Regions from separate parts of the Streptomyces sp. NPDC086147 genome, predicted to be linked through region 1. Evidence: riboswitches for the same ligand, from Rfam matches in the RefSeq annotation. Region 1 holds a riboswitch; each other region holds the start of a gene.
The links. Region 1 has a riboswitch for cyclic di-AMP ahead of AB0398_RS11975 (LysM peptidoglycan-binding domain-containing M23 family metallopeptidase). Riboswitches for the same ligand answer to the same signal wherever they lie in the genome.

Region 1 (7,192 bases):
GGGCTCACCACCGGCTCCCTCTCCGTCAACGGCGAGCGGGGCTTCCGGGACGGCTTCGCCCCGCTCCTGCCCGACACCGCGATCGCCCTCGGCGACCTCGACGCCCTGGAGCGGGAGCTGCGCAAGGGGGACGTGGCCGGCTTCGTCGTGGAGCCGATCCAGGGCAAGGGGGTCCACGCGGCCCCGCCCGGCTTCCTGCGCGCGGCCCAGGAGCTGCTGCACCGGCACGGCGCCCTGCTGATCGCGGACGAGGTGCAGACCGGCCTCGGCCGGACCGGCGACTTCTACGCGTACCAGCACGAGGAGGGCGTCGAGCCGGACCTCGTCTGCGTCGCCAAGGCGCTCTCCGGCGGCTACGTGCCGGTCGGCGCCACCCTCGGCAAGGACTGGATCTTCAAGAAGGTCTACTCGTCGATGGACCGGGTCCTGGTCCACTCCACCAGCTTCGGGTCGAACGCGCAGGCCATGGCCGCCGGGCTCGCCGTCCTCTCCGTGATGGAGGACGAGGGCACGGTCGCCCGCGCGCGCCGGATCGGCGACCTGCTCTCCGGCCGTCTGAAGGAGCTGGTGCCCCGCTACGAGCTGCTGCACGAGATCCGCGGACGCGGTCTGATGATCGGCATCGAGTTCGGCCGGCCGTCCTCGCTCGGACTGCGCGGCCGCTGGACGATGCTCCAGGCGGCCCGCAAGGGCCTCTTCGCCCAGATGGTCGTCGTCCCGCTGCTCCAGCGGCACAGGATCCTCACCCAGGTCTCCGGGGACCACCTGGAGGTGATCAAGCTGATCCCGCCGCTCGTCGTCGACGAGGCGGACGTGGACCGGTTCGTCACCGCCTTCACGGCGGTCATGGACGAGGCCCACGGGGGCGGCGGGCTGATGTGGGACTTCGGGAAGACCCTGGTCAGGCAGGCGGTCGCGCAGCGCTGACGCGGGCGGTCCTTCCGGGTTTTGCCTCTGGGGCAAGAAACTTGCCCCAGAGGCACGATCCTGGCGGAATGGACGCATGGACCACGTCCCCGGGGACACCTCCCCGGACCACGCCGCCTCCGGCGCCCTGCCCGACGTCGCCCCGCAGCTGCGGGCCCAGCGCCGCCGCCGGGGACTCACCCTGGAGGCCGCCGCCCAGCGGGCCGGCCTCTCGCCGGCCCACCTCTCGCGCCTGGAGACGGGGAACCGGCAGCCCTCGCTGCCGATGCTGCTCGCCCTGTCCCGCATCTACGGTACGACGGTCTCCGAGCTCCTGGGAGAGGCGCCCCCCGAGCGCGATCCCGTGGTCCGGGCCGGCCGCTCCGAGCCCGTCGAGGCCGACGGCTGGATCTACCGCCAGGCGGGCGGCGCCGGGCGCGCCCTCCAGTGCCTGCGGGTGCACGTGCCGTACGCCACCCGGGGCGACATCGTGCGCGTCCACCCCGGCGAGGAGTGGATCCACGTCCTGGAGGGCCGGGTGCGGCTCGCGCTCGGCGAGGCGGTCCACGTCCTCGACCCCGGGGACAGCGCGCACTTCGACTCGCTCACCCCGCACCGGATCGGTGCCGCCACCCCCGGCGGGGCCGAGCTGCTCTTCGTCCACACCCTGATGCAGAGCCCCGTCGCCGAGCTGTGCCTCGGCGACGGGACCCCGCACCGGCGCTGACAGCCGGAACGATTCTTCCGTGACGATTCTTCAGGAAAGAGTTGATATGTCCGAGAAGTCTTCATCCGTCACCGGCGAGGAGCGCGGGGAGGGCAAGTTCCCCAAGGGGCTGGTGCTCCGCCTCTTCGCCTACCTGGTCGCCGGTCACCTCTTCGCCGGCTTCCTCTACCTGCTCTTCGCGATGGGCGCGAAGTGACGCCGGCCGGGCGCCGCGCGCTCCCTACGCCTCGGTGAGCAGGCGCTCCCGCAGCCGCTCGCGGGTCTCCGGGGACAGCGCGAGGCCTTCGGAGAAGTAGGCGTCCATCGAGCCCCAGGTCGCCTCGATCGTCTCGAAGGCGGCCCGCAGGTACTCCGCCCGCGCGTCGAAGAGCGGGGCCAGCAGCTCCATCACCTCGGGTCCCATGGCGTCCGGGGCGGTGGAGCTGCGGCGCACCTTGTAGCGGCGGTGCGGCTCGTTCGACTTCACGTAGTCGGCCTCGATCGCCGTCCGCTCGACCCCGACGGCGAGCAGGGTGATCGCGACGGCGAGCCCGGCGCGGTCCTTGCCCGCCGCGCAGTGCATCAGGGCCGGGACGCTCTCCTCCGCCATGGAGTGCAGGATCCGGCTGTGCTCCGCGGTCCGCTCGACCACCATCCGCCGGTACGACTCGGACATCCGGGCCGCCGCCCTGCCGTCGCCGAGGATCCCCCGCAGCTGCGCGGTGTCGCCGTCGCGCACCAGCTTCCAGAACTCCTTGCCGTCGGCCGGGTCGTTGAGGGGTATGTTCACGTTCCGCACGCCGGGCAGCTCGACGTCCGGGCCCTCAATCCGCCGGTCGGCCTCGTTGCGGAAGTCGAAGACCGTGTGCAGCCCGAGTCCGGCGAGGAAGGCGGCGTCGTCCTCGGTCGCGTGGGCGAGGTGGCCGCTGCGGAAGAGGCGGCCGGGACGGACCGCGCGCCCGTCCGTCGTCGGCAGGCCGCCCACGTCCCGGAAGTTGCGGACCTCCGCCAGCTCGGGCTCGTCGGCTTCTACGGGCGGGACCTGCGGCAGCTGCTGCGTCACGGATGCTCCTGGAAAGTCGGTGTTCGGATGCCCGACGCGAATCGGTTCCTGGGGCAATCATCCAGACAGGAGGGGCGTGGCGCACCCCCTCGGACGGGAATGAGTGATCTGTCCTAATTGGGGTGTTGGGTATGGCAAGCCCCTATTGGGACATTGCGTATAACGCGCCCTGTTTACAGGCGAGATGGGATTCGGCGCGTGAGCAGGGTCATAGAGGTGACGGATCGTGGCCGGGAGTCCGGCGCGATTTCCGTACGGGAAAAGGGAGTCGGAGGATCGTCGTCCACGGAGGGTGACCAGAATTCCGGGGGAACGATCTAGGGCGGAATGCCGGGACAAAACAGCGGCTTGTTCGCGTCGACCCCGCTCGTCTAGCGTCACGCTCAATCCGGACGGACCGCCGAATCCTGCCACCGCCCGGAATTCCACCCATCCCATGCGTGGCAGGAGCGGGGGACCCAGGAAGTACGCCGGTCCCGCGATGCAGGACGGCTCGGGGTGAAGCCGCGCGAAAGCGCGGCCGGGCATCTCCAGTCCGAACCCGACAGCTCACCTCGCAGGCGCCGGAGAGGATTCGCCATGCCCGCGAAGGGTAAGCACCGCCGTCCCAAGAGCAACCCCCTCACCCGCGGTTTCGCCGCCGCCGGTACGGGAGGCGCCGTCGTCGCCCTCCCGCTCCTCGGCGCCACGGGGGCCCACGCCGCCGAGCAGGCCGCCCCGGCCCCCGCCTCCGTCCAGTCCGCCGTCACCGCGCACGTCGTCGCGGCGAAGGCCGCCCCCGCGAAGGCCGCCGCCGAGACCGGCCCCCGTACGTACTCCGTCGTCTCCGGCGACTACCTGTCGAAGATCGCCTCCGACCACCACCTGGAGGGCGGCTGGCAGAAGGTGTACGAGGACAACCGCCGGACCATCGGCGCGGACCCCTCCCTCATCCTGCCCGGCATGAAGCTCACCATCGGCGCCAAGGGCTCCGCCCCCGTCGGCCCGAAGAGCACCCACAGCGCCCAGGAGTCCGGCAAGAACGGCGACGACGCCCCCCGCGCCTCCCGCGAGAACCGCCGCGCCGCCGCCCCGGCCGCCGCCACCCCGAAGGCCGCGGAGCGCTCCACCGGCTCCTCGTCCTCCACCGGTTCCACCGCCTCCTCCTCCGGCTGGGTCGCCCCCGTCACCGGCGGCTTCTCCACCCCGTACCGCGCCTCCGGCTCGATGTGGTCCTCCGGCTACCACACCGGCGTCGACTTCATCGCCTCCTCCGGCACCACCGTCCGCGCCGTCGGCGCCGGCACGGTCGTCTCCGCCGGCTGGAGCGGCTCGTACGGCAACGAGGTCGTCATCAAGCACGCGGACGGCAACTACTCGCAGTACGCCCACCTCTCCTCCCTCTCGGTCTCGGCCGGGCAGAGCGTCGGCGGCGGGCAGCAGATCGGCCTCTCCGGCTCCACCGGCAACTCCACCGGCCCGCACCTGCACTTCGAGATCCGCACCACGCCGAGCTACGGCTCGGACGTCGACCCGCTGGCCTACCTGCGCCAGCACGGCGTCTCCGTCTGACGCGCCGAAGGGGACACCCTTTTCGACGGCCCGGCACGCGCATGCCGGGCCGTCGGCCTGTTCCGACTTGGGCGAATCTTTATCGGTGGCATATGTCACCCGTCGTCAACCCCTCCTTACGGTCGCGTAGGTCACATGCGAAAGGGAAGGATGTGACCCCGTGGCAGACGATTCGAGATCAAGAGACAAGAACGCATTCGGGTCGTACGCGGCGATCGGTGACAGCTTCACCGAGGGCGTCGGAGACCCCGGCCCCGACGGGACGTACGTCGGCTGGGCGGACCGCTTCGCGGTCCTGCTCGCCGACCAGCTGCCGGAGCACGACGCCTTCCGCTACGCCAACCTGGCCGTACGCGGGCGCCTCCTCGACCAGATCGTGGCGGAACAGGTCCCCCGGGCGAAGGAACTCGCCCCCGACCTGGTGACCTTCTGCGCGGGCGGCAACGACATCATCCGCCCCGGCACCGACCCGGACGACGTGGCCGAGCGCTTCGAGCGCGCCGTCGCCGAGCTGACCTCCGCCGTCGGGACCGTCATGATCACCACCGGCTTCGACACCCGCGACGTCCCCGTGCTCCGGCACCTGCGCGGCAAGATCGCCACCTACACCGCGCACGTCCGCGCCATCGCGGACCGCCACGGCTGCCCGGTCCTCGACCTGTGGTCCCTGAAGTCCGTGCAGGACAGGCGGGCCTGGGACGGCGACCGGCTGCACCTCTCGCCCGAGGGGCACACCCGGGTCGCCCTGCGCGCCGCCCAGGTCCTCGGCCTGCCGGTGCCGGCCGACCCCGACCAGGTGTGGCCGCCGGTCCCGCCGCGCGGCTCCCTCGAAGTGCGCCGCGACAACATCCAGTGGGCGCGGGAGTACCTCGTGCCCTGGATCGGACGCCGGCTGCGCGGCGAGAGCTCCGGGGACCACGTCGAGGCCAAGCGCCCCGACCTGATGCCCCTCGGCGACCTCATGCCCCTGTAGTCGGCGGCGCGGCGGGGATCCGCTCCAGGACCCCGCCCGCGAACACGTCGTACAGCGGCAGCGTCTCCAGGTGGACGTAGCCGATGTGGCAGTCGCAGACGGCGAGGGGGCAGGCGCGGGGGCGCAGGGCGGCGCGGTACGAACCGTCGTACAGGTTCCCCAGTTCGGCCTTGACGAAGTGGCAGCGCCGCACCGTCCCCGCGCCGTCCACCGAGATCACCGACTCGCCGGTGCGGCAGGGCAGCCCCGCCGAGCGGTGCGGATGCCGGCTGTACGGGAAGAGCGGGTCGAGCTCCGTCCACCCGTCGGCCTCCGCGTCGGTATACGCGTGCCCCTCGGCCGCGTTCACCCACAGGTACACGTGCGGCGGCAGCGCGTCCCGCAGCCGCCGCGCGTGCTCCCGGTGCTCCGGGAGCCCCACCACGCCCACGCTGAACCGCACGCCCCGCTCCGTCAGGTCACGGCACTTGGCGAGGAAGCGCTCGTACGGCGTCTGCCCGGGGTGGTACGTGCACCAGAGGGCCACGGCCTCCGGGTCCGCGTCCGCCAGCCAGTCGGTCCGGCAGCTCAGATTGGTCTGGATCGCCACCCGCTCGACGTGCGGCAGCCGCGACAGCTCGACGAGCGCCCGCCGGTACCAGGAGCGCACCAGGCCCTCGCCCCACGGCGTGAACAGGATCCGCAGCCGGTCACCGGTCTGCGCGGCGGCCCACCCGGTGAACCGTTCGAGCGCCGCCCGGTCCGCCCGCAACTGCTCCCGGCTGTCCCGGCGCTTGGCGAAGGGGCAGTACGGACAGTCGTAGTCGCAGGAGGAGAGCGGCCCCCGGTAGAGCAGCGTCAGGTCCACGGCCGCCCCCTACTTCGGCTCGTACGCGGCCATCGCGGCCCGCACCCCAGGGGAGAACAGCTCCGGGCCGAGCCCGTCCGAGTGCGCCAGGCCCTCCGGCGAGAGCCGCAGCAGCCCCGCCGGGGACTCCCCGTCCAGCCAGCCGAGCGTCTCGAACCGGCCCAGCTCCTCGGGGAAGTCCGCGAACGGCGAGGAACCGAACCGCTCCTCGTACCCGGCGACCGGCATTCCCTCCGCCTGGAGCAGCGACTGGAGCAGATGGCGGCGGCGCGCCTCCCCGGCGTCGACCCACCGGCCCACCCGGGCGCGCGAGAAGTCGCCGGTCTCCGTGTAGGCGTCGATGATCGAGCGGATCTCCCGCATGTCGACGGCGTAGTCGAAGGAGTAGTGCAGGGCCGAGGTGTACGAACGGGCCCCGCAGCCCAGACCGATCATCCCGTCCGTCTGGCAGGCGTGGTCATCCGGCCCCAGGGGCGCCGCGTCCCGCCGCCGGAACATCCGCATCGACACCTGCTCGTAGCCGCGCTCCAGGAGGTGGTCCCGGCCGCGGCGGTAGAGCCGCAGCCGCCGCTCGTCCCACTCCCGGTCGTCCTCCGGGGGCGTCCGGCCCAGACCGGTCAGCGGCCGGACGTACAGCGGATAGAGGTACAGCTCCTCCGGGCGCCAGGCCAGGGCCGCGTCCAGGGAGCGGCGCCAGGACTCCTCGGTCTGCCCGTCGATCCCGTAGATCAGGTCGACGTTGAGCACGGGGACGCCGGTGTCCCGGATCCGGCCGAGCGCCGCCTCGACGTCCGCGCGCCGCTGCGGCCGGACCGCCGCCCGCGCCTCGGCCTCCACGAAGCTCTGCACCCCGATGCTGAGCCGGGTCGCGCCCCGCTCCGCGAGCACCGCGAGCCGGTCGGTGGTCGCGGTCGCGGGCGAGGTCTCCACGGACAGCGGCACCGCCCGCAGGTCCGCCCCCATGCGCCGCTCCGCGATGTCGCAGAGCCGCTCCAGCTCGGCGGCGGTCAGGAAGGTGGGCGTGCCGCCGCCGAACGCGGCCGTGGCGAACCGCACCGGCTCCGCGTCCCCGAGCGCCTCGCGCACGGCGGTCGCCTGCCGGTCGAGGGCGTCCAGGTAGCGGGTGGTCAGCTCGCCGGGCGCGCC
Region 2 (7,192 bases), on a different contig from region 1:
TCACGAACTCGTCGCGGTTCTCGGCGTCGCGGGAGGCGGAGGTGGCGACGAAGCGGATCCGCTCGGCGCCCAGCTCCTCGATCACGGCGGCGTACTCGCGGCAGGCGGCGAAGGTGCGCTCCAGTGCCTCCGGGGCGAGCCGGCCGGTCCGGTCGACGCCCTGGCCGAGCCGGACGATCGTCATCCGCCGGTCCAGCTCGACCAGCTCGCCCGTCTCCGGGTGCACGTCGGCGACGAGCAGGCGGATGGAGTTCGTGCCGCAGTCGATTCCGGCGACCCTGGTCATTCGGCGGTCTCCTTCTCCTCGTCGCCGCACGGCGTGACGCACGGGCCCTTCGCCCACCACTCCGGCAGCATCGCGAGCGCCTCGTCGCCGAACGGGTTCACGCCCGGGCCCGCGACCAGCGAGTGGCCGACGAGGACGTGCAGGCACTTGACCCGGTCCGGCATGCCGCCGGCGCTCGGGAAGCCCTCCAGGACCTCGATGGCGTCGCGGCGGGCGAGGTAGTCCTCGTGCGCGGCCCGGTAGGCGTCGGCGAGCTCCGGGTCGGTGGCGAGCCGGGCCTGCATCTCCTTCATGACCCCGTTGGCCTCCAGGGTGCCGATGGCCGAGGCCGCCCGGGGGCAGGTCAGGTAGTACGTGGTGGGGAAGGGGGTGCCGTCGGGGAGCCGGGGCGCGGTCTCGACGACGTCCGGCTGCCCGCAGGGGCAGCGGTGCGCGATGGCGCGCAGGCCGCGGGGCGGCCGGCCGAGCTGGAGCTCGAAGGCGGCGACGTCCGCCTCGGTGGGCTCGGTGCGTTCGGTCTTCGGAGGGGGCGTTTGCATGTCTGCCTTGGGTGCCTAGGTCGTCGGTCGTACGGGAGGTCAGCGGCGGTCGGCGTTGTCCACGCCGTCCCAGAGGTTGTCGTACCAGGGGCGGTCCGCCGCTCCCTGGTCGGCGCGGGGCCGCTGCTCCGCGCCGGGGTCGTTCACGGTGAAGCCGGTCTCGCCGGGGAGCACGTAGTGCAGGTGCTCGCGGGCGAGGCGGCGGACGTAGGCCGGGTCCTGGAGGCGGGCCTTCTCGTCCCTCAGCTCCTGCACCCGCCGGGCCGCCTCGGCGGCCCTGCGCTCCTGCTCGGCGATCTCGCCCTGCTGGGAGACGTAGCTCCGCATGGGATAGGCGAGGGCCACCACCAGGGAGCAGACGACGAGCGCGAGGAAGGCCGCGCGGCCGGTGAGCCGGGAGCGGCGGGCCTGACGGCGGGTCTGGGAGCGGTAGACACGGGCGGCGGTCTGCTCGCCGAGCAGCCTGAGCCGGGTCGCGGTCGAGAACCGGTCCCGGTCCTTCACGGCCATGTCGTGTCGCCTCCCCTGTTCACGCGGACGTCCCCGCACACGGTACGGGACCGAGTACGGGGACGTACGGATGAGAGCGGGTGTCAGCCCTTGCCGTGCCGATCAGTTCGCGGTGCGAAACCGCGGGAAGGCGCTGCGGCCGGCGTACACCGCGGCGTCGTCGAGGATCTCCTCGATGCGCAGCAGCTGGTTGTACTTGGCGACGCGCTCGGAGCGGGCCGGGGCGCCGGTCTTGATCTGGCCGCAGTTGGTGGCGACGGCCAGGTCGGCGATGGTGACGTCCTCGGTCTCGCCGGAGCGGTGGGACATCATGCACTTGAAGCCGCTGCGCTGGGCCAGCTCGACCGCGTCGAGGGTCTCGGTCAGCGAGCCGATCTGGTTGACCTTGACCAGCAGGGCGTTCGCGGACTTCTCCTCGATGCCCCGGGCCAGGCGCTCCGGGTTGGTGACGAACAGGTCGTCGCCGACGAGCTGGACCTTCTCGCCGAGCTTCTCGGTGATGACGTTCCAGCCGGCCCAGTCGTCCTCGAACAGCGGGTCCTCGATGGAGACCAGCGGGTACGCGGAGACGAGCTCCTCGTAGTACTCGGTCATCTCGGCGGCCGAGCGGGACTTGCCCTCGAACTCGTACGAGCCGTCCTTGTAGAACTCGGAGGCGGCGACGTCGAGCGCGAGCGCGATGTCCTTGCCGGGCACGTAGCCGGCCTGCTTGATCGCCTCCAGGATGAGGTCGAGCGCCTCGCGGTTGGAGCCGAGGTTCGGGGCGAAGCCGCCCTCGTCGCCGAGGCCGGTGGAGAGGCCCTTGGACTTCAGGACGGACTTGAGGGTGTGGTAGACCTCGGTGCCCCAGCGGAGGGCCTCGGAGAAGGACTCCGCGCCGATCGGGGCGATCATGAACTCCTGGATGTCCACGTTGGAGTCGGCGTGCGACCCGCCGTTGAGGATGTTCATCATCGGAACGGGCAGCAGGTGCGCGTTCGGGCCGCCCAGGTAGCGGAAGAGCGGGAGGTCGCTGGCCTCGGAGGCGGCGTGCGCGACGGCGAGGGAGACGCCGAGGATGGCGTTGGCGCCGAGCGAGGACTTGTCCGGGGTGGCGTCCAGGTCGAACATGGCCTGGTCGATCAGGCGCTGCTCGGTGGCGTCGTAGCCGACGAGCTCCGGGCCGATCTGCTCGATGACGGCGAGGACGGCCTTCTCGACACCCTTGCCCTGGTAACGGTTGGGGTCACCGTCGCGGAGCTCCAGGGCCTCGAACGCACCGGTGGAGGCGCCGGACGGAACGGCAGCACGGCCGGTGCTGCCGTCGTCGAGGCCGACCTCGACCTCGACCGTGGGGTTGCCTCGGGAGTCCAGGATTTCCCGGGCTACGACGACGTCGATGGACGGCACGAGCATCTCCTTCTGGGATGTGACGCTGGATGTGACGCAAGGTCGATGCGGGGTCGCTTGGCCTTGCGACAAGAGCCTAACCGCCCCGGAGGCTCCGACCGGCCGGGCGCCCGCCCCCTGGGACGAAAAAGGACCCAAGGGCACGCACAGCGGGGCGAAAGGCCCCAGATCTACTGGACGGTAACCATCAGGTGGGCCCCGGGAGGCCGGTGAAAGACGGAACCCCGGTCCGGCGCGCACGGGGGACGGGCGCGCCGGACCGGGGTGGGTCACCGCGGGAGGGTCGTGGGGGACGCGTGAGCCGCCGGACTCACGCGACCCGCCGGGCTCACTTCAGGTGGAGCTGCTGGCCCGGGTAGATCAGGTCGGCGTCGTCGACGATGTCCTTGTTGAGCTCGAAGATCTCGGCCCAGCCGCCCTCGACGCCCTGCGCCTCGGCGATCTTGCTGAGGGTGTCGCCGGTCACGACCTTGTACTCGCCGTCGCCCTTCTCGACCGTCTCGCCGGTCGGGGTGGTGACGGTCTTCCCGGCCTCGGCCCCCGGAGCGGACTGGCGCTCCTGCTTCGGGGCCTGGCGCTGCTCGCTGCGGGTGGTCGGCTGCTCGGCCGTGCGCTGCTTCTTCTGCTTCTTCTTCGGCTTCGGCTGCTCCTGCGCGCTCTCGGCGGAGCCGCCGTCGTAGGAGGCGCCGGAGAGGCCCACGCCGCAGCTCGGCCAGGCACCCTTGCCCTGGCCCGCGAGGACCTTCTCGGCGACGGCGATCTGCTGGGACTTCGACGCCTGGTCGGCGGTCGAGGCGTAGGCGGTGCCGCCGTACGCGGCCCAGGTGGAGGCCGAGAACTGGAGGCCGCCGTAGTAGCCGTTGCCGGTGTTGATGGACCAGTTGCCGCCGGACTCGCACTGGGCGACGCGGTCCCACTCGGAGGAGGTGGCGGCCGAGGCGGCGCCCGCGGTCATCAGCGGGGCGGCGACGGCGACACCGGTGACGCCGACGAGCGCGGCGATCTGGGTGGCCTTGGAGGGACGGCGGTGTTTGCCCTTGGTGGAAAACAGCATGGGGATTCTCCTCACCGACGCCTGCGAGGTGAGCTGTCGGGTTCGGGCCGAAGAGTTGCCCGGCCGCGTGTCCTAGCACGCGACTTCACCCCAAGCCGGTCGTCGGCCGTCTCTCGACGGCCGGGGCCGGCACTTACCTTGGGTCCCCCGCTCCTGCCTTCGGCGCTTGCGCGACGACTGTTCCCATCGACCGACGGCAGGATTCGGCGTTTCGGTCGACGGGGCCCGCGGTGGCGAGCGGTGATGACCGTAGACACAGAACCCCCCGAAGTTCAAAGAGGCTCATACGACGAATTTCGCCTCTTCTTGCCCTTCGGAGGGGACTGTTTGCGCAGGTAGGAGGTGACGGAAGCGGAGTTTGCGGGCGCGACACGCCAGTTGGGACAAAGAGACCCATGTCTCACTCGTCCAGAACCGGACATACGCCCGCGAACTACCCCTCCACCGAGGTCGGACCCGCCGTCAGATCGAGGTTCTGACCAGGGAGGATGAGGTCCGGATCGATGCCCACGGTCCGCTTGTTGGCGTCGTAGAGGGCGGTCCAGCCTCCGGGCAGTTCGTTCGCCTGGGCGATACCCGAAAGGCTGTCACCCGGACGCACGACGTATTCACCCGAAGAGCCCTGACTGTCCGTTGTGTCCGCATTCTTCGCTTCGTCAGCGACGGGGAGCGATTCGGACCCTTCGGAAGACTTGTCCTTGTCCGAGGCATGTCTACCGGCTTCGGCGAAGCTGTCCGGCTTGTCGGTTTCCTCCGGGGCGGCCTCGCCCCGGTGCTTGCCCGTACCGGGCGTGGCCGACGCTCCCCCGTCTCCCGGAACACCGGGCGTCACGGGCGTGCCGGGCGTCACGGACTCCTCGGGGGCGACGGGAGCCGTCGGGTCCACCGGGAGCGTCGGGTCGGCCGGGAGCGTCGGATCCGCCGGATCCGTCGACCCGGTCGACCCGGACGGCGCGGACGGCGTGGCGGGGGCGGTCGGCGCGGTCGGGCCCGCCGGGACGGCGGGAGCCGTCGGCGCGGCCGGCGCCGTGGACGTGGCGGGGGCGGACGGCGTGGCGGGGGACTCCGGCGTCGCGGTGGACGGCGCGGTCCCGGAGACGTCCGGCGAGCCCGAGTTCCAGTTCGACTCGGGGACGGGCGCCACGGAGGGCGCCGGAGCGGTGGCCGGGCCCGGGTCGACCCCGGTGGGCTTCCCGTCGTTCGCCAGGCCGGCGATCGGCGCGCAGGTCGCCCAGGCGTCGCTGCCCTTGGCGAGGGCCTTCTCGGCCACGGCGATCTGCTGGGCGCGGCTGGCCAGGTCGGCGCTGGGCGCGTACGCCAGGCCGCCGTGGCGCTCCCAGTCGCCCTGGGTGAACTGGAGGCCGCCGTACATCCCGTTCCCGAAGTTGGCGGTCCACTGGCCGCCGGACTCGCACTCGGCGACGCGGTCCCACGTGGCGGCGTCGGCGGCGGACGCGGATCCGGTGGCGAGCAGGGGCAGCGCCATGGCGGATCCGGTCACGCCCGCGGCGACGACGAGGGCGGGGGCCTGACGGGGGCGACGGTGTCGTCCGTTCCCGGAACGCATAGGTACGCCTTTCGCGTGACGGCTGAGACTGCGGCGAAACGTAGCGGCATTCGAACGCTCGTCACAAGTCGATGGCCACCCGATCACATGAAGATCACATTTCTGACGGTCCGTCAGTGTGCGAGAGGGGTACGGACGGGGAGAACTCCACCGGAAGCGTGCGCAAACCGCGCATGATGAGCCCTCCGCGCCACCGCAGTTCGGCCGGATCGGCGGCGAGCCGCAGGTCCGGCAGACGGGTCAGCAGGGTGGCGAGCGCGACCTGTCCTTCGAGGCGGGCGAGGGGCGCGCCGAGGCAGTAGTGGATGCCGTGGCCGTACCCGAGGTGCTGGTTGTCGCGCCGGGCGAGGTCGAGCACGTCGGGCCCGTCGAACCGCTCCGGATCCCGGTCGGCGGCGGCGAGCACCACGAGCACCGGGTCGCCCGCCGGGATCTCCTGCCCGCCGATGGTCAGCGCCCGCGTGGCGTACCGCCAGGTGGCCATCTCCACGGGCCCGTCGTACCGCAGCAGCTCCTCGATCCCGGTCTCCAGGAGCGCGGTCTCGCCGGCGGCGAGGGAGGCCTGGAGGAGTCCCCTCTGTCCGGGATTGCGGAGCAGGGCGTACAGGCCGTTCCCGATCAGGTTGACCGTGGTCTCGAAGCCCGCGAAGAGAAGAATGAAGGCCATGGCGGCGACCTCGTTCTCGGTGAGGTGCTCGCCGTGGTCGGAGGCCTTGATGAGCCCCGAGATCAGGTCGTCGCCCGGCGCCTCGCGCTTGCGGTGGATCAGCTCGGCGAGGTAGCCGCGCATCTTCTTCACCGACCGCGCGACCCCGCCGCGCGGGCCCCCGCCGTGCCGGATCATCATCCCGGCCCAGTCGCGGAAGTCGTCCTGGTCCTCCTCGGGCACGCCGAGCAGGTCGCAGATGGCGTAGATGGGGAGCGGAAAGGCGAACTCGTGGATGAGGTCGGCGCTCCCCCTCGCCACGAAGCCGTCGATGAGGCGGTCGGTCAACTCCTGGACGCGCGGGGCGAACTCGGCGACCCGGCGCGGGGTGAAGGCCTTCGACACGAGCCGCCGCAGCCGGGTGTGGTCGGGCGGGTCGATGTTGAGCAGGTGGGTCATCAGCTCGGCCTTGCGCTCACCCGGAATGCCCGTCTTGCCCTTGGCGTGCGGGGACTCGTCGTGGTGCGCCGGGTTCTTGGACAGCCGCTGGTCCGCGAGGGCCTGCCGGGCGTCCGCGTACCGCGTCACGAGCCAGGCCTCGACCCCGCTGGGCAGCGTCGTCCGGTGCACGGGCGCGTGCTCCCGCAGCCAGGCGTAGGCGGGGTACGGATCGGTGGCGAACTCCCAGGTGAAGAGCTCGGGCGCGGAGCCCCTGCCGGGGGCGGGGGCCGCGTCGGGGGCCGGGGCCGCCCCGGAGGCCGGGCAGGAGGTCGGTGCGGGGTGCGGCTCGGGGTCCGGGGCGGTGCTGTCACTCACCCCCCGACCGTACAGCGCGCCCCCGTGCGCCCCGGCGGCCCGTACGGGACGGCCCGCGCGCCCCGGCCGGGACGGCCCTCCCCTTGTACGGCGCTACGGCCTCGCGGTCCCTCCCCCTCGTACGGCGCTACGGCCTCACAGCCCCTCCGCCGCCCGGATCGCGTCCCGGTACGTCCGGGCCGCGGCCCGCAGCGCCGTCTCCGGGTCGACGCCCGCCGCCTCCGCGCGGGCCGCGAGGGCGAGCAGCTCGTAGCCGACGCCCCCGTCCGCCGGGACGGGCACGTCGAGGCCGGCCGCGCGCACCCGGCCCGCCAGCTTCGCGGCGAGCGCGAGGCCGGGCTGTCCGAGCGGCACGCCGTCGGTGACGGACTCCCGCCGCTTCTCG
Region 3 (7,192 bases), on a different contig from region 1:
TGTCGACGGCGGTGCCGGGGCGGTACTTGCCGGTGAGGAAGCCGGAGGCGAGGCCGTAGTACGGGACGGCGGCGAGCCCCGCCCGCTCGGCGGTCTCCAGGAGCGGGCCCTCGTAGGTGTCGCGGGAGACCAGGTTGTAGTGCGGCTGGAGGGCCACGTAGCGGGCGAGGCCCTCGGCCTCGGCGAAGTCGAGGGAGGCCCGGAGCCGCTCCGGGGAGATGTTGGAGGCGGCGACGGCCCGCACCTTGCCCTCCCGCACCAGCTGGTCGAGGGCGGTGACGATCTCCTCGACGGGCACGGACTCGTCGTCGAAGTGGGTGTAGTACAGGTCGATGCGGTCGGTGCCGAGACGGCGCAGGGACTCCTCGGCGGCGGCCTTGATCGTGGGGGCGGAGAGCCCCTTGAACCGGGGGTGGGCGCCGGCCTTGGTGGCGACGACGACGTCGTCGCGGTTGCCGCGGGAGGCGAGCCAGCGGCCGATGACGGTCTCGGACTCGCCGCCCTCGTTGCCCTCGGCCCAGGCCGAGTAGACGTCGGCGGAGTCGACGAAGTTGCCGCCGGCGGCGGTGTAGGCGTCGAGGACGGCGAAGGACTGCGCCTCGTCGGCGGTCCAGCCGAAGACGTTGCCGCCGAGGGCGAGCGGGAAGACGTGCAGGTCGGACGTGCCCAGCGTACGGAGAGAGGTCATGAGGTGATCAACGGTCTCCGCCGCCGGGCCTATTCCGCGCGGGGCCCGCGCGGACCCCGGAAGGGCCTAGGGAGAGCCCCGGAAGGGGCCCTGGGGGGGTCAGACCGTCAGGCCCTTGGAGCGCAGCCACGCCGCCGGGTCGACGCCGTCGCCGCCGCCGGGGTGGATCTCCAGGTGGAGGTGGGCGCCGGAGACGTTGCCGGTGGCGCCGACGCGGCCGATCGTCTCGCCGGTGCCGACGGTCTGGCCGGCGCTGACCGTCATGGAGGAGAGGTGGCAGTACCAGACCTCGGTGCCGTCCTCCAGCTCCAGGACGATCCGGTAGCCGTAGGAGCCGGACCAGCCCGCCGACTTGACCGTGGCACCGTGGACCGCCTTGAGCGGGGTGCCGGTGGGGGCCGCGAAGTCGAGGCCGGTGTGGTAGCCGGAGGACCACATCGAGCCGGACTGCATGTAGGTGGCGGTGAGGGAGTACGAGGAGAGGGGCATCGAGTAGCTGGCGGCGAGCTTGGCGAGGCGCTCGGCCTCGGCCTTCGCCCTGGCTTCCGCCTCCGCCTTGGCCTTGGCCTCCGCCTCGGCCTTCGCCTTCGCCTCGGCGGCCGCCTTCTCCGCCGCGTCGGCCTTGGCCCGCGCCTCGGACGCGGCCTTCTCCACCGCCGCCTTCTCCGCCGCGGCCTTCTCGGCGGCGTCGGCGGAGGCCTGCTGCTGCTCGGCCTGCTGGAGGATGCGGGCGCGCAGGGCCTCGCCCGCGTCGGCGGCGCCCGGGGCGTCCGCCGTCGACAGGCTCGCCCGCGTGACCTGCCCGGTCCGCGAGGCCCGCTCGCCGGCCTCGGTGGTGTACGCGGCGGAGGTCAGCGGGTTCGGGTTGGCGCGGTCCGCAGGGACCGTCTCCCGCTCCTCCGCGCCGGGCAGGAGCGCGCCGACGCCGGGGAGGTCGTGGGCATCGGGCAGGTTGAGGTCGGGAAGGTCCGGGAGCGATATCGCCACCGGCGGCTTCTCCTGCGCGGTGGCGAGGCCGCCCGCGCCGACGGCCGCGATGACGCCGACGCCGAGGACGGTGGAGGAACGGGCGAAGTTGGAGCGCTGCTTGACGACCCGGTGCCGGCCGCCGGAGCGGTTCCGGTCGCGGAGGGAGTCCTCGGTGGGGTTCCACTCGGTGTTCGGAGCGGAGGGAGCCGCACCGCCGCCGAAGGCATCGAAGGGGGCTTCGGGGGCAGGGGTGTTGGACGCCACGGAGGCGCGCTCCTTTCCTTCCTTCTCGCCTACCGGGTTAGCTGACGGGTTCGGAGCAGGAAGGTCTCCTACGGGCCCGGTCGCACGAGTGCGAAGGGCTCGATTCACCCCAAATGGTGGTTCCCCGGTTCCCTTTCGGGATTCGGCGCGTGCGCACGGCGCCGTCTCTTACGACGGCTGGGACGACCGCGCTGCGTTATCGAACGTTAATAGACAGGGGGTCCCGATTCCAAGCTGTCCCCCGTGATCGTTCATTCGATCGGTAGGGATTCGCCCCGTTTGATCCCCCTTCAGCAAGGCGGATCTCCCGAACGGCAAAACCTCCGCAACCTGACGGTGCATCAATTGTTATCGCAGGGAGACCTCTCGGCTACCCCTGGTGACGGGCCGCCGGGGCCTGCCCGGCGGGTCGGTATCGGGGTCCGCCCGGCGGGTCAGTGCCGGGGTCCGCCCGGCGGCACCACCGGCATCGTCCGGCGCCGCTCCGGCTGCCCCGCCGTCGGGCGGTTCAGCGCGAGCAGCGCCATGTCGTCCGTCGCCCCGCCGCCCGTGTGGAGCCGTACGTCGTCCACGAGCGCGTCGAGCATCTCCTCGGGCCCGGGGAAGATCCGCCCGGCCAGCCGCTCCGCCGGGTCGTAGAAGACGCCCTGCGCGTTCCGCGCCTCCGAGAGGCCGTCGGTGTAGAAGAGCAGCGTCGTGCCCGGCGGGTACGGCCGCGCCTCGGCCCGGTCCGGCCACGACGCGAGGTCCCCCATGCCGAGGGGCAGCGCCGGCCGGCTCGGGTCGACCGGCTCGACCCGCCCGTCCCCGTACAGCATCAGCGGGGACGGGTGCCCGCGGTTGACGACCCGTACGAAACCGTCGAAGGTGCCGCTGCCGTCGGAGCGCGGGATCTCGGCCAGGACGGCGGTGGTGAACCCCTCGACGGCGTCGAGGCTGTCCCGGCGGGTGCCCTCCCGGTCCAGCGCCCGTTCGAGCCGCTGCGCCACGCCCTCCAGGGTCCGCTCCTGCTCGGCCGCCTCCCGGAAGGCCCCGATGACGACGGCGACGGCCTCGACCGCGTCCATGCCCTTGCCCCGCACGTCCCCGACCACGAGCCGCACCCCGTGCGGGGTGTCCTGCACGGCGAACAGGTCGCCGCCGATGAACGCGTCCGCCTGCGCCGCCTCATAACGGGCCGCGCACCGCAGCCCGCCGATCCGCTCGGCGGGCGTCGGCAGCACCGCCTTCTGCGCGGTCTCCGCGATGACCCGCGCCGAGGCGAGCCGTTCGCCGCTGCGGCGCACCACCCGGTTGATGAGGAGGGCGAGCACGGAGACCGTGAGCACGGTCAGGGTCTCGGCGACGGCCGGGGCGCGGGTGCCGTCGTCGCTGAAGAGGTAGAGGCCGACCGAGGACAGGACGGCGGCGATCCCGGTGAGGAGGGTGACGAGCAGGGAGAAGAAGGGCGCGGCGACCAGCGGGGCGGCGGCGAGCATCGGGGAGGCGGTGTACGGGGCGGGGGTCGACACGTCGAAGAGGATGCCGCCCGCGATGATCAGCGGCGGCAGCGCACGGATGAACCGCCGGGCCCCCCGGTACCCGGGGCGGCCCTCACCGCCCCGCCGCCCGCCTCCCGCCGCTCCTAGGGGGTGCCCCACCTGTTCTCTCCTGCCCGGTCCGCCCGGCCGCGGCCCCGCACCGCTCCCTTCCAGGGTGGCCGCCGCCCCGGCGGACGGCGACTCCGTACGGCCGACCGGCGTACGGCGGACGGGGGTGCGGGGCTGGGTACGGGTCCAGGTGCGGGCCTGGGCGCGAAAGCCACTGGAGCCGTCGGGGCCACCGGGATCTCCGGGGCCTCCGGGAACCCCCTCCGGTCACATGTTCCGCTCGGCGTAGACCGCCATCGCGTCCCGGACCAGGACCGCGGTGCCCTCGCCGTACCTGTCGTAGTTCTTGGTGAAGCGGGGGTCGTCGACGTACATCCGGCCGAGGCCGATCACGTACTCCTTGGTCGGCGTCGTCGTGGTCGACAGCCACGCGACCTGGCGCCCCGCGATGGCCTGCACCTCGTCGCTGTCGGCGGCCAGGCCGTCCCGCGCCGCCTTCCCGAAGTCGCGGGCGATGCCGGCCTGCTCCTCGACGAAGGCCCGTCTCTGCTCCTCGTCCAGCGAGCGCCACCACCGGTCGCCCTGCTCGTACGCGTCGCGGCCCCAGCGGTGGGTGACCTCCTCCTCGTACCGCGTGTGGTCGAAGCCGTCGAACATCTCGTCCGCCATGAGTTCCTCTCCGTTCTCCGTCTTGTGGAGGGTGGTCCGCACCGACGCGATCCGGCGTCCGATGCGCTCGCGCTCCTGCTCCAGGAGGGCGAGGTGGGTGCGCAGGGCGGCGGATGTGTCCCGCTGGCCCGCGAGGACCTCGGCGATGGCGGGCAGCGAGAGCCCCAGCTCGCGCAGCAGCAGGATCCGCTGCAGGCGCACGAGCGCCGCCTCGTCGTAGTACCGGTAACCGTTCGCACCGATCCGGCTCGGCTCCAGCAGTCCGCGCTCCCCGTAGTGCCGGAGGGTGCGGCTGGTGGTACCGGCCTTCTTGGCGATCTCCTGGATCGACCACTCCATGGCGAGAACGCTAGATCTTGACGTTGCGTCAAGGTCAACCGGAAGCGCCGCGCGTCCGGGTGGAGAACGACGAAGGCCCGGATCCAAGAGGATCCGGGCCTTCGTTCCACTGAGTAGCGGGGACAGGATTTGAACCTGCGACCTCTGGGTTATGAGCCCAGCGAGCTACCGAGCTGCTCCACCCCGCGTCGGTGAACACGACTCTACGGCATGACCGGGGCAATCCTGAAATCGGTTTACGTCAGCAGCCGCAGTCGCCGGTGCCGACCGGGGCCGTCAGGGGGTCCGCGGCCTTCTCCGCGGGCCCCTCCCAGGTCTCGTACGCGAAGCCCTCCCGCACCCAGTACTCGAAGCCGCCGAGCATCTCCTTGACCTGGAAGCCCCGCTCCGCGAGGGCGAGCGCGGCGCGGGTGGCGCCGTTGCAGCCGGGGCCCCAGCAGTACGTGACGACCGGCACGGACCGGTCGAGCAGATCCTCGGCCCGCTCGGGAACGAGCGCGGTCGGTAGGTGGACGGCTCCGGGCACGTGCCCCTGGTCCCAGGCGGCCGTGGACCGCGTGTCGACCAGGACGAAGCCGGGGTTGGCGCCCCCGGCCGCGAAGGCGGCGAGGACCGAGGCCACGTCGGAGACGTCGGCGTGGAAGGCGAGGCTCGCGGAGAAGTACGCGGCAGCGGCGGCGGGAGAGGCCGGCGGGGTGCGGAGTACCGGGTTGACCTGCGGTGTCGTCGTCATGGTGATCAAATTAGGTCCGCAGGGCGCCCCGCTGAAGTGGGGAACCACGGTGCTCGTGGCCTTCGACCGGGGATTCCCGGGCGTTCGGCGCGAGAGGCCGGGAATCTCACGCACCGGGCCCCTGACCCGCCTCTTCTTGTCACACGGGCGGGGTCCGATCCGTCATGGAGGCATGACGGTACGCGAAGGGGGAGACCGACCGTTGGACACGGACAGGAACGCGGGCACGGACGTGGGCGTGGGCGCGGGCATTGGCGCGGACGTGGAAGGGGAGGGTGACGGAGGCGTGAACGTGGAGACGCACGGCGACGAGGAACTCCTGGCCCGTCGCTTCGACGCCGACCGGGGGCACCTGCGGGCGGTGGCGTACCGGATGCTGGGCTCGCTGAGCGAGACCGAGGACGCCGTCCAGGAGGCCTGGCTCAAGCTCAGCCGCGCCGACGTCGGCGGGGTGCGGAACCTCAGCGCCTGGCTGACCACGGTCGTCGGCCGCGTCTGCCTGGACATGCTGCGCTCGCGCGGCTCCCGCCGCGAGTCCCCGCTGGAGTACTACGTCCCCGACCCCGTGGTCCGGTTCGGGGAAACCGCCGGCGCCGCCGAGGCCGCCGACCCGGAGCGCGCGGCCGAACTCGGCGAGTCCGTCGGCCTCGCCCTCCTCGTCGTCCTGGAGACCCTGTCGCCGGCCGAACGGCTCGCGTTCGTGCTGCACGACATGTTCGCCGTCTCCTTCGACGAGATCGCGGAGGTCGTGGACCGCAGCCCGGCCGCGACCCGCCAGCTCGCCAGCCGCGCCCGCCGCCGGGTCAGGGACGCCTCCCCGGGCCCCGCCCCGGACGCGCGCCGGCGGCGGGAGGTCGCCGACGCCTTCCTCACCGCCGCGAACGGAGGCGACTTCGAGGGCCTGCTCGCGGTCCTCGACCCGGACGTGGTGCTGCGCGCGGACGGCGGCCGGCTCGCGCCCGCGGTCTCCAAGCTGGTCCGGGGCGCCGAGACCGTCGTCGCGCAGGCCCTCGCGTACTCCAGGTTCCGGAAGGCGACGCTGTGGGTCGTGGCCAACGGCGATCCCGCGGTCCTCTCCGTCGTCGACGGACGCCCGACCGCGCTCATGGTGTTCACGGTCGCCGGGGACCGGATCGTCGAGCTGCACATCCTGGTGGACCCGGAACGCCTCGCGGCGCTCGGCCTCACGGAGGAGGAACTGGCACGGGCGAAGTACTGACCCTCCCGGCCCCGGCCTCGCCCCCGGCCCCGTCCCCCGGTCGCTATCCCCGTCGGCGGGCGAGGGAGGCGCCGACCGTCAGGGAGACGGCGGCGCTGGCGACGCCGAGGACGGCGCCCGCGGCGACGTCGCCCGGATAGTGCACGCCGGTGTGGACCCGGGAGTACCCCACCGTCGACGCCAGGATCCCGAGGGGCACGGCGGCGGCGGGCAGCACCACTCCCACCGCCGTGGCGAAGGCGACCGCCGACGCGGTGTGCCCCGAGGGGAACGAGGCCGAGTCGGGCATGGGAACGTGCCGACCCGCCACCACCCGGGCCGCCTCCCGGTCCGGCCTCGGTCTGCGGACGAGCCGCTTGCCCAGCAGGTTCGCCGTGGCCGAGGCCACCGCGATCGCCCCGACCCCGGCCAGCGCGGCCCGGCGCGGGCGGCCCGGGAAGAGGCCGAGGACGGCCGCGACGGAGAGGGAGATCTTGGAGTGGTCGGCCGTCCTGGAGAGCCGGCGGAGGGCCGTGTCCAGGGTGGGCGTGGGCGTGGCGGCCACCGCGGCGTACACGGCGCCGTCGACGGCGCGGAGATCGTGCAGGACCGCCTCGGCGGTCATGGTGGGCGTGTCGTGGGTCATGCGCCGCTCCTCGGAGGTCGGTGGTGCGGGTGGGTGTGGAAGGCGAGTTCGGTGATGCGCCGCCAGTCGAGGGGCGGTCGCGGGGGCACGGTGCCCG

Region 2: another riboswitch for cyclic di-AMP. It lies ahead of AB0398_RS20605 (transglycosylase family protein); the one in region 1 lies ahead of AB0398_RS11975 (LysM peptidoglycan-binding domain-containing M23 family metallopeptidase).
Region 3: another riboswitch for cyclic di-AMP. It lies ahead of AB0398_RS08115 (M23 family metallopeptidase); the one in region 1 lies ahead of AB0398_RS11975 (LysM peptidoglycan-binding domain-containing M23 family metallopeptidase).

The regions. Positions count from the first base shown of each region.
Region 1 covers NZ_JBFBJO010000004.1:266,569-273,760, forward strand. The annotation lists gene AB0398_RS11955 (aspartate aminotransferase family protein) at 1-927, shown strand, start outside; gene AB0398_RS11960 (XRE family transcriptional regulator) at 1,004-1,633, shown strand; gene AB0398_RS11965 (DUF6126 family protein) at 1,680-1,829, shown strand; gene AB0398_RS11970 (tyrosine-protein phosphatase) at 1,854-2,675, opposite strand; cyclic di-AMP (ydaO/yuaA leader) riboswitch at 3,092-3,251, shown strand; gene AB0398_RS11975 (LysM peptidoglycan-binding domain-containing M23 family metallopeptidase) at 3,255-4,226, shown strand; gene AB0398_RS11980 (SGNH/GDSL hydrolase family protein) at 4,387-5,199, shown strand; gene AB0398_RS11985 (STM4011 family radical SAM protein) at 5,186-6,046, opposite strand; gene AB0398_RS11990 (STM4012 family radical SAM protein) at 6,056-7,192, opposite strand, start outside.
Region 2 covers NZ_JBFBJO010000009.1:49,105-56,296, forward strand. The annotation lists gene AB0398_RS20585 (Ppx/GppA phosphatase family protein) at 1-286, opposite strand, end outside; gene AB0398_RS20590 (DUF501 domain-containing protein) at 283-825, opposite strand; gene AB0398_RS20595 (septum formation initiator family protein) at 865-1,335, opposite strand; gene eno (phosphopyruvate hydratase) at 1,438-2,730, opposite strand; gene AB0398_RS20605 (transglycosylase family protein) at 3,053-3,778, opposite strand; cyclic di-AMP (ydaO/yuaA leader) riboswitch at 3,782-3,953, opposite strand; gene AB0398_RS20610 (transglycosylase family protein) at 4,212-5,345, opposite strand; gene AB0398_RS20615 (cytochrome P450) at 5,440-6,807, opposite strand; gene AB0398_RS20620 (nucleoside triphosphate pyrophosphohydrolase) at 6,943-7,192, opposite strand, start outside.
Region 3 covers NZ_JBFBJO010000003.1:21,368-28,559, forward strand. The annotation lists gene AB0398_RS08110 (aldo/keto reductase) at 1-688, opposite strand, end outside; gene AB0398_RS08115 (M23 family metallopeptidase) at 788-1,921, opposite strand; cyclic di-AMP (ydaO/yuaA leader) riboswitch at 1,933-2,079, opposite strand; gene AB0398_RS08120 (PP2C family protein-serine/threonine phosphatase) at 2,356-3,561, opposite strand; gene AB0398_RS08125 (MerR family transcriptional regulator) at 3,778-4,518, opposite strand; tRNA gene AB0398_RS08130 (tRNA-Met) at 4,633-4,706, opposite strand; gene AB0398_RS08135 (rhodanese-like domain-containing protein) at 4,760-5,251, opposite strand; gene AB0398_RS08140 (sigma-70 family RNA polymerase sigma factor) at 5,538-6,470, shown strand; gene AB0398_RS08145 (phosphatase PAP2 family protein) at 6,514-7,095, opposite strand; gene AB0398_RS08150 (diacylglycerol kinase family protein) at 7,092-7,192, opposite strand, start outside.